One region of the Variovorax sp. Soil_C_17 genome, then DNA from elsewhere that is predicted to be linked to it. Evidence: predicted binding sites of a transcription regulator. Region 1 holds the regulator's gene; the other holds the start of a gene.
The links. Region 1 encodes FNR, which switches genes on or off when oxygen is low (the NO sensors DNR and NnrR bind a similar motif). Its sites were predicted from a motif close to TTGATNNNNATCAA; they were not measured.
Positions count from the first base shown of each region.

Region 2: the regulator FNR is predicted to act here: its motif matches at 1,668-1,681, upstream of oxc (oxalyl-CoA decarboxylase).

Region 1 covers NZ_JBDGIT010000004.1:508,827-512,226, forward strand. Annotated here, with positions in the region: gene ccoG (cytochrome c oxidase accessory protein CcoG) at 1-595, shown strand, start outside; gene AC3A6Y_RS22540 (FixH family protein) at 613-888, shown strand; gene AC3A6Y_RS22545 (hypothetical protein) at 894-1,139, shown strand; gene fnr (fumarate/nitrate reduction transcriptional regulator Fnr) at 1,120-1,836, opposite strand; gene AC3A6Y_RS22555 (sulfite exporter TauE/SafE family protein) at 2,030-2,743, shown strand; partial or broken gene AC3A6Y_RS22560 (ornithine carbamoyltransferase) at 3,068-3,400, opposite strand, start outside.
Region 2 covers NZ_JBDGIT010000001.1:460,663-464,062, forward strand. Annotated here, with positions in the region: gene oxc (oxalyl-CoA decarboxylase) at 1-1,594, opposite strand, end outside; gene AC3A6Y_RS02130 (Crp/Fnr family transcriptional regulator) at 1,749-2,357, shown strand; gene AC3A6Y_RS02135 (cytidylate kinase family protein) at 2,359-3,195, opposite strand; gene AC3A6Y_RS02140 (tripartite tricarboxylate transporter permease) at 3,217-3,400, opposite strand, start outside.

The sequences.
Region 1 (3,400 bases):
GGTCTGCCCGACCGGCATCGACATCCGCAAGGGGCTGCAGTACGAATGCATCGGCTGCGGGCTGTGCGTGGACGCCTGCGACACCGTGATGGACAAGATGGCGTCCCCGCGCGGCCTGATCCGGTACGCCACCCAGAACGGGATGGCCGGCCATTGGACGCGCAGCCAGGTGCTGCGCCGGGTGCTGCGCCCGCGGGTGCTGATCTATGCCGGCGTGCTGATGGCATTGACGGTCGGCCTGCTCGCGAGCCTGGTCGTGCGCATGCCGCTCAAGGTCGACGTGGTGCGCGACCGGGCCTCGCTGGCGCGCATCGTCGAGGGCGGCCAGCTCGAGAACGTCTACCGGCTGCAGATCATGAACGCGTCCGAGCGGCCGCAGCGCTATCGCATCGAGGCGCGCGGGCTCGAAGGCCTGGGCGTGTCGCCGGCCGAGCCGGTCGAAGTGGGGCCGGCACAGTCACGCTGGGTGGCGGTGCGGCTGCAGCTTCCGTATGGCAGTGCGCCTGCCGGCTCCCACGCCGTGCACTTCGACATTCGCTCGCTGGACGGCAGCGCGCAGGTGTCGGAGAAGGCCGCCTTCATGGTGCCTCGTTGAATTCGGAAGGAGAACAGATGGACGATCACACGACGACCCTGCGGCAGAGCGAGCCCTGGTGGCGCTTCCCATGGGTCTGGATGGTGATGGCCGGGCCTGCCCTGGTCGTCATTGCCAGCTTCGTGACACTCTGGCTTGCCCTGCGAACGCCGGACCCGGTGGTTGCTGCGGACTACTACCGCCGCGGGATCGAGATCAACCGGACGCTGGCCGACAAGAAGCTGATGCCGGCGCTCGCCGGCCGCAACCATGCAGCGACGCCGGACGCCGACGTGCCTGCTCCCCGGCGCTGACGGTCATGAAGATGCAGACGTGGATGTCGATTCTCTGGCCGGCCTTCCTGCTGGCCAGCGCGACCGAACTCCTGGTGTTCGCGCTGGTCGATCCTGCCGATCTCCACTGGCGCGGCGAGGCGCTCGCACTGTCGCGCCAGGCGGTCTACACGGCCGGCTTCTTCGTGTTCTGGCTGCTGGCGGCAGGCGCGAGCGCGCTGACGCTGCTCCTGACGGTACCGGCGAGGAAGATCAACAACCCGGAGGATTGACGATGCGCCGCAGGCCCTCGGGATCGACGATGCGCACCTTGCGCTGGTCGATCTCGACGATGCCGTCGCCCATGAACTTCGAGAGCGTGCGGCTTACCGTTTCGAGTGTGAGGCCGAGGTAGCTGCCGATCTCCTCGCGCGTCATCCGCAGGATGAACTCGGATTGCGAGAAGCCGCGTGCGTGCAGGCGCTGCACCAGGTTCAGCAGGAAGGCGGCGAGCCGCTCCTCGGCCCGCATGCTGCCCAGCAGCAGCATCACGCCGTGCTCGCGCACGATCTCGCGGCTCATGATCTGGTGGACGTGGCGCTGCAGTGCCGTGACTTCGCGCGACAGCGCCTCCAGACGCTGGAAGGGCATCACGCAGACCTCGGCATCCTCGATGGCGACCGCATCGCAGGTGTGCTGATCGTTGACGATGCCGTCCAGGCCGATGATCTCGCCCGCCATCTGGAATCCCGTGACCTGGTCGCGGCCGTCCTCGCTGGCCACGCGGGTCTTGAAGAAGCCGGTGCGGATGGCGTAGAGGGAGGTGAAGGGCTCGCCGTTGCGAAACAGGGTCTCGCGCCGCTTCACCTTTCGACGGGTGGAGACCAGCTCGTCGATGCGCTTCAGCTCGCTCGGCTCCAGCCCGGCGGGCATGCAGAGCTCGCGCAGGCTGCAACTCGAGCAGGCCACCTTGATGTTCTGGACTTTCATGGGAGGCAACGGTTTGTTGGGGCCATTCTGGGCCGCCGCGCGCACGGGAGGCTTGATGCACATCAAGGTCGACCGGGCCGCCCGGCGGCATAGTGGCTCATTGCCTGCCTCTCGCTGCTGCGATGAACTCACTCCCGGCTGTCGCCAACGACGCTCCCTCTCCGGTCCTGCGCTTCTCGCGCATCGCCTGACCATGCAGACGGCGCTCGCGGGTACCGCGCTGCTGATGGGCCTGGTCGGCGGACCCCATTGCGTTGCCATGTGCGGCGCTGCCTGCGCCGGCGTGATCCGCATCGTGCGTGCGCCGGAAGGCGGCGGCGTCGCCACCCTTGCGTCAGGGGTGCGGGACGGCGCCGCATCCTGGGTCTTCCATGCCGGGCGAGTGGCCGGCTATGCGGCAGCCGGCGCCGTGGCCGCGGCCGCGGTGGAGAGCCTCGCCTTCGCCAGCGAACAGGTCGCGGCATTGCGCCCCCTGTGGGTGCTGCTGCATGTGTTCGTGCTGACCTGGGCCCTGATGCTCGCGGCGCTGGGACGCCAGCCGCTCTGGGCGCGCCGGCTCGGGCGGTCGCTCGCGGCGCGCCTGCGGCCTGCGACGGGCTCGCTGCGCGGCCTGCTCGCGGTCGGCGCGCTGTGGGTGGCCATGCCCTGTGGCCTGCTCTATTCGGCCCTGATGCTCGCCGGCCTGGCAAACGGGCCCGTGCAGGGCGCAGGGGTGATGGCGCTCTTCGCCGCAGGCAGCGGCGTGTCGCTGGTGCTGGCCCCGTGGCTGTGGCAGCGCCTGGGCAGGGGCGCCGGCATGGTCCGGCAGGAATGGGGCACCCGGCTCGCAGGCGGGTTGCTCGCCGTGGTGGCGCTGCAGGCCGTCTGGATGGACCTGAGCCGGCAGATACGGATCTGGTGCGGCTGAGCGCCGTTCGCCGAACAGGGTGCTACGCCCTGTCGGTCAAGTCTTGACGAGGGTGTCCAACAGCACGGCCTGCATCGCGAAGCGGTGGTTCTCCGTGCGCTGGGCCTCGTCGACCGGTTGCCCCGATGCCAGCAGTGACCAGCCCGCGGAGTGCCTGGCGTCGACCAGGAAGGTCGCGTCGTTCGATGCGGGCTGCTCGCTCCCGACAAGCACGTCGAAGCCGGCGCAGCGGGCGGCCGAAACGAAATGGCTGCCGTGGGGTGCCTTCGGATCGCCGAGAAACAGGATCGACGCGCCGGGGGGCGATCGATGCTCGCGCAGGGTCATGAGATCCGCCAGGGCGCGGGCCGGATGCTCGTCCAGGCACAGGCCGTGGTACACCGGCACGCCGGCGTCCTGCTCGATCCGGCGCGCCGTCGCCGGTGCCAGTGCCTCGCAATCGACAGCGTCGTACATGCGGCCCAGCATCCGCGCCAGGACCCGAACATCGTCCCGTCCCGATGCCGGCGTGGTCGGCTCGGTGAACCTGACCTCGGCCACGCGCGCGCCCAGGTCCTGCGCGGCGCGTCGCAGCGTCGCGATGCCGGCGCAGGGCGTTGGCCCGAGCAGCAGCGCCAGGTTCTTTCCGCGCAAGGGCTGGCCGGCGGTGCCGGCGCG
Region 2 (3,400 bases), on a different contig from region 1:
TCTTGACGAACACGGTCGGCGCCACGTCGGCGCTGCCGCTGGGGTTCACGTCGGTGCCGCGGTAGACGCCGTTGTTGTTGAAGACGACGACGCAGATCGGCAGGTTGTAGCGGCAGATGGTCTCGACCTCCATGCCGCTGAAGCCGAAGGCGCTGTCGCCTTCGATGGCGATCACCGGCTTGCCGGTGACCACGGCCGCGGCGACGGCGAAGCCCATGCCGATGCCCATGATTCCCCAGGTGCCGACGTCGAGGCGCTTGCGCGGCTCGTACATGTCGACGATGCTGCGCGCGAAGTCGAGGGTGTTGGCGCCCTCGTTGACGACGATCGCATCGGGCCGTGCCTTCACCTGGTCGCGGATCACGCTGAGCGCGCTCTGGAAGCTCATCGGCGAAGGCCTCGCGGCCAGCGTGGCGGCCATCTTCGACAGGTTCTTGTCCTTGCGCTCGGCGATGGCGCCGGTCCATTCGGCCGGCGGCCTGGCCCATTGGCCGTCGATGCCGGCGAGCAGCGCCGCCACGCAGGAGCCGATGTCGCCGATCACCGGCGCGGCGATGGCGACGTTGCTGTCGATCTCGGTCGGCGCGATGTCGATCTGGATGAACTGCTTGGCGCCCTTGTCCTGGCCCCAGGTCTTGCCCTTGCCGTGCGAGAGCAGCCAGTTGAGGCGCGCGCCGACCAGCAGCACGACATCGGCCTCCTGCAGCACGTAGGAACGTGCCGCGGCGGCCGACTGTGCATGGGTGTCGGGCAGGAGGCCCTTGGCCATCGACATCGGCAGGTAGGGGATGCCGGTCTTCTCGACCAGCGCGCGGATGTCGGCGTCGGCCTGCGCATAGGCGGCGCCCTTGCCCAGCAGGATCAGCGGCTTCTTCGCGCCCTTGAGCAGTTCGAGCGCACGCGCCACCGCGTCCGCGGCCGGGATCTGGCGCGGCGCCGGGTCCACCACCTTGATCAGCGACTTCTTGCCGGCCGCGGCATCCAGGGTCTGCGCGAACAGCTTGGCCGGCAGGTCCAGGTACACGCCGCCCGGGCGGCCCGAGAGCGCCGAGCGGATCGCCCGCGCGATGCCTACGCCGATGTCCTCGGCATGCAGCACGCGGAAGGCGGCCTTGCACAGCGGCTTGGCAATGGCGAGCTGGTCCATCTCCTCGTAGTCGCCCTGCTGGAGGTCGACGATCTCGCGCTCGCTGGAACCGCTGATGAGGATCATCGGGAAGCAGTTGGTGGTGGCGTTGGCCAGTGCCGTGAGGCCGTTGAGGAAGCCGGGCGCCGACACGGTGAGGCAGATGCCGGGCTTCTGCGTCAGGAAGCCTGCGGCGGCGGCGGCGTTGCCGGCGTGCTGCTCGTGTCGGAACGAGATCACTCGCATGCCCTCGGCCTGCGCCATGCGCGTGAGGTCGGTGATCGGGATGCCGGGCAGCGCGAAAAGGGTGTCGATGTCGTTGAGCTTCAGCGCATCGATGACCAGGTGGAAGCCGTCGGTAAGCTTGGGTTCCTCCGCGGCGTCGTCGAGCGGGACGCTGTGAAGTGCGCGTGCGGCCGCGTCGCCGGCGCTTGCGCCTGGCTGCCTGGCTGTGATGACTGAAGACATGTCTCTCCTTGTGATCGTGTGGAATGGCCGGTGGCCGTGCCCAGACTATGATTTGGACCCCGGCCGCCCGCCGTTGACCTGGGTCAACTTTCCGGAAAACGACACCCCCGCGAAGACCCTGTGTCGTTGCGAAACGAAGGCAAGACGCGAACGCATGACCACGTTGGAACACCACCCGGAGAAGAACATCATTCGTGCGCAGCTCCGGCAGAACATCCTGCTGAAGGACCTGAGCGAATCCGACCGCGCGGAGCTGGAGGCGCATCTCGCCATCGTGGACGGCAACAAGGGCGACTTCCTGCTGCACCAGGGCGTGCGGGAGATGGAGCAGTACTTCATCCTCGACGGCATCCTCAAGCGGGTGGTGAGCAACCCGGAAGGCAAGGAGATGATCTTGCGCTTCGCCGACGAGTTCGACATGGAGACCAGCTATGCCGCCCTGCGGCTGGGCACGCCGACGCCCTACGGCATCGTGTGCGTGACCAAGGCGCGGGTGGCCAGCCTGCCGCTGAAGGAATGGATTGCCTTCCTGGCCCGTCGCCCGCAAGCCAAGGAGCTGTTCGAGTTCAGCGTGATGCGCGGGATGAGCGAGATCATGGCGCACACCATCACGCTGCACCTGCTGGACGCGCCGGGCCGGGTGCATCGCTTCATGCGCAAGCACCCGGAGCTGGTGGACCGGATTCCGAGCAAGGAGCTGGCGTCGTACCTCAATCTCTCGGCGGAGACCCTGAGCCGCCTGAAGAAGCGCGGGAAGATCTGACTCAGGTCTGCTTCGCCGAAGCGAAGCGCCGCGAGCTGGTCATCAGCCTCAGTTCATTGGCGACAGCCGAGACGCCGGGCACCGCGGCGGCCACGCTCTCCGCCTGCTCGCGCTCGTCGGCATCGAGCACGATGCCGCGCAGCCTCACCTCGCCCTGCTTCGCAAGGATCGTGATGCTGGTGTCGCGTGTGTCCGCATGCTCCTTGAGCGCGGCGCGCACGCGCGCCTCCAGCGCCATGTTGGCCAGCAGCGCGCGCGAATCGGGGGTCTCCGCAAATTCGGGCCGCTGCGTCATCAGCCGGATCTGCTCCGCGCAGCTGTCGACCGACACGCGATCGGTGTTGAGCACCAGGTCGTAGAGCACCGGATCGCCCCAGGTCACGCCGAACTGCTCGTGCATGCGCGCGGCGTGCGCGTGGTCGCTGCGGCGGATCTCGGCCTCGGCGAACTCGGCGTCGTCGGTGTCCAGGTGGGTCATCAGCCAATCGATGCGCTTCTTCAACGAACGGGTGATGCGCACGCACACCACGTGCGGCACCGGGCGCAGCAGGCAGGTGGCGCCCCAGCCGCGCAGCACCACGTCGCCGCCGTCGGCCAGCGAAAACACCTCTTCCGCCGTGTAGAGCGCGACGCTGCGCTTGTCGGTGGTGAGGCGCTCCACCAGACCGGCCTTGCCGTCGCGCAGCCGGCCGATCAGGCTCGTCGACACCTGCGCGCGGTCGGCCACACGCTCGATGGCTTCGTGGCGCATCACGGCCAGGCCGAGCACGTCGGCGACTCGGAGCGACACGTCTTTGGCGAGGGACCCCATCTCCTGGGTCATGGCAATCACGGGCATGTGCTTGGCTCCTTCGATCTGTCAGTCCACTGGCCGCTCGGCAGCGAACTCGTCAGCTTTTTTTGGCTTGATCATCGCCAGCACCTTGGAGATCAGCGGCCAGAACAGCATGGTCAGTGCCAGCGTGGTGATGCTGCCCACCAGCGGGTTCGACCACATGATCCCGACGTCGCCCTGCGACACCAGCATGGCTTGGCGGAACGAG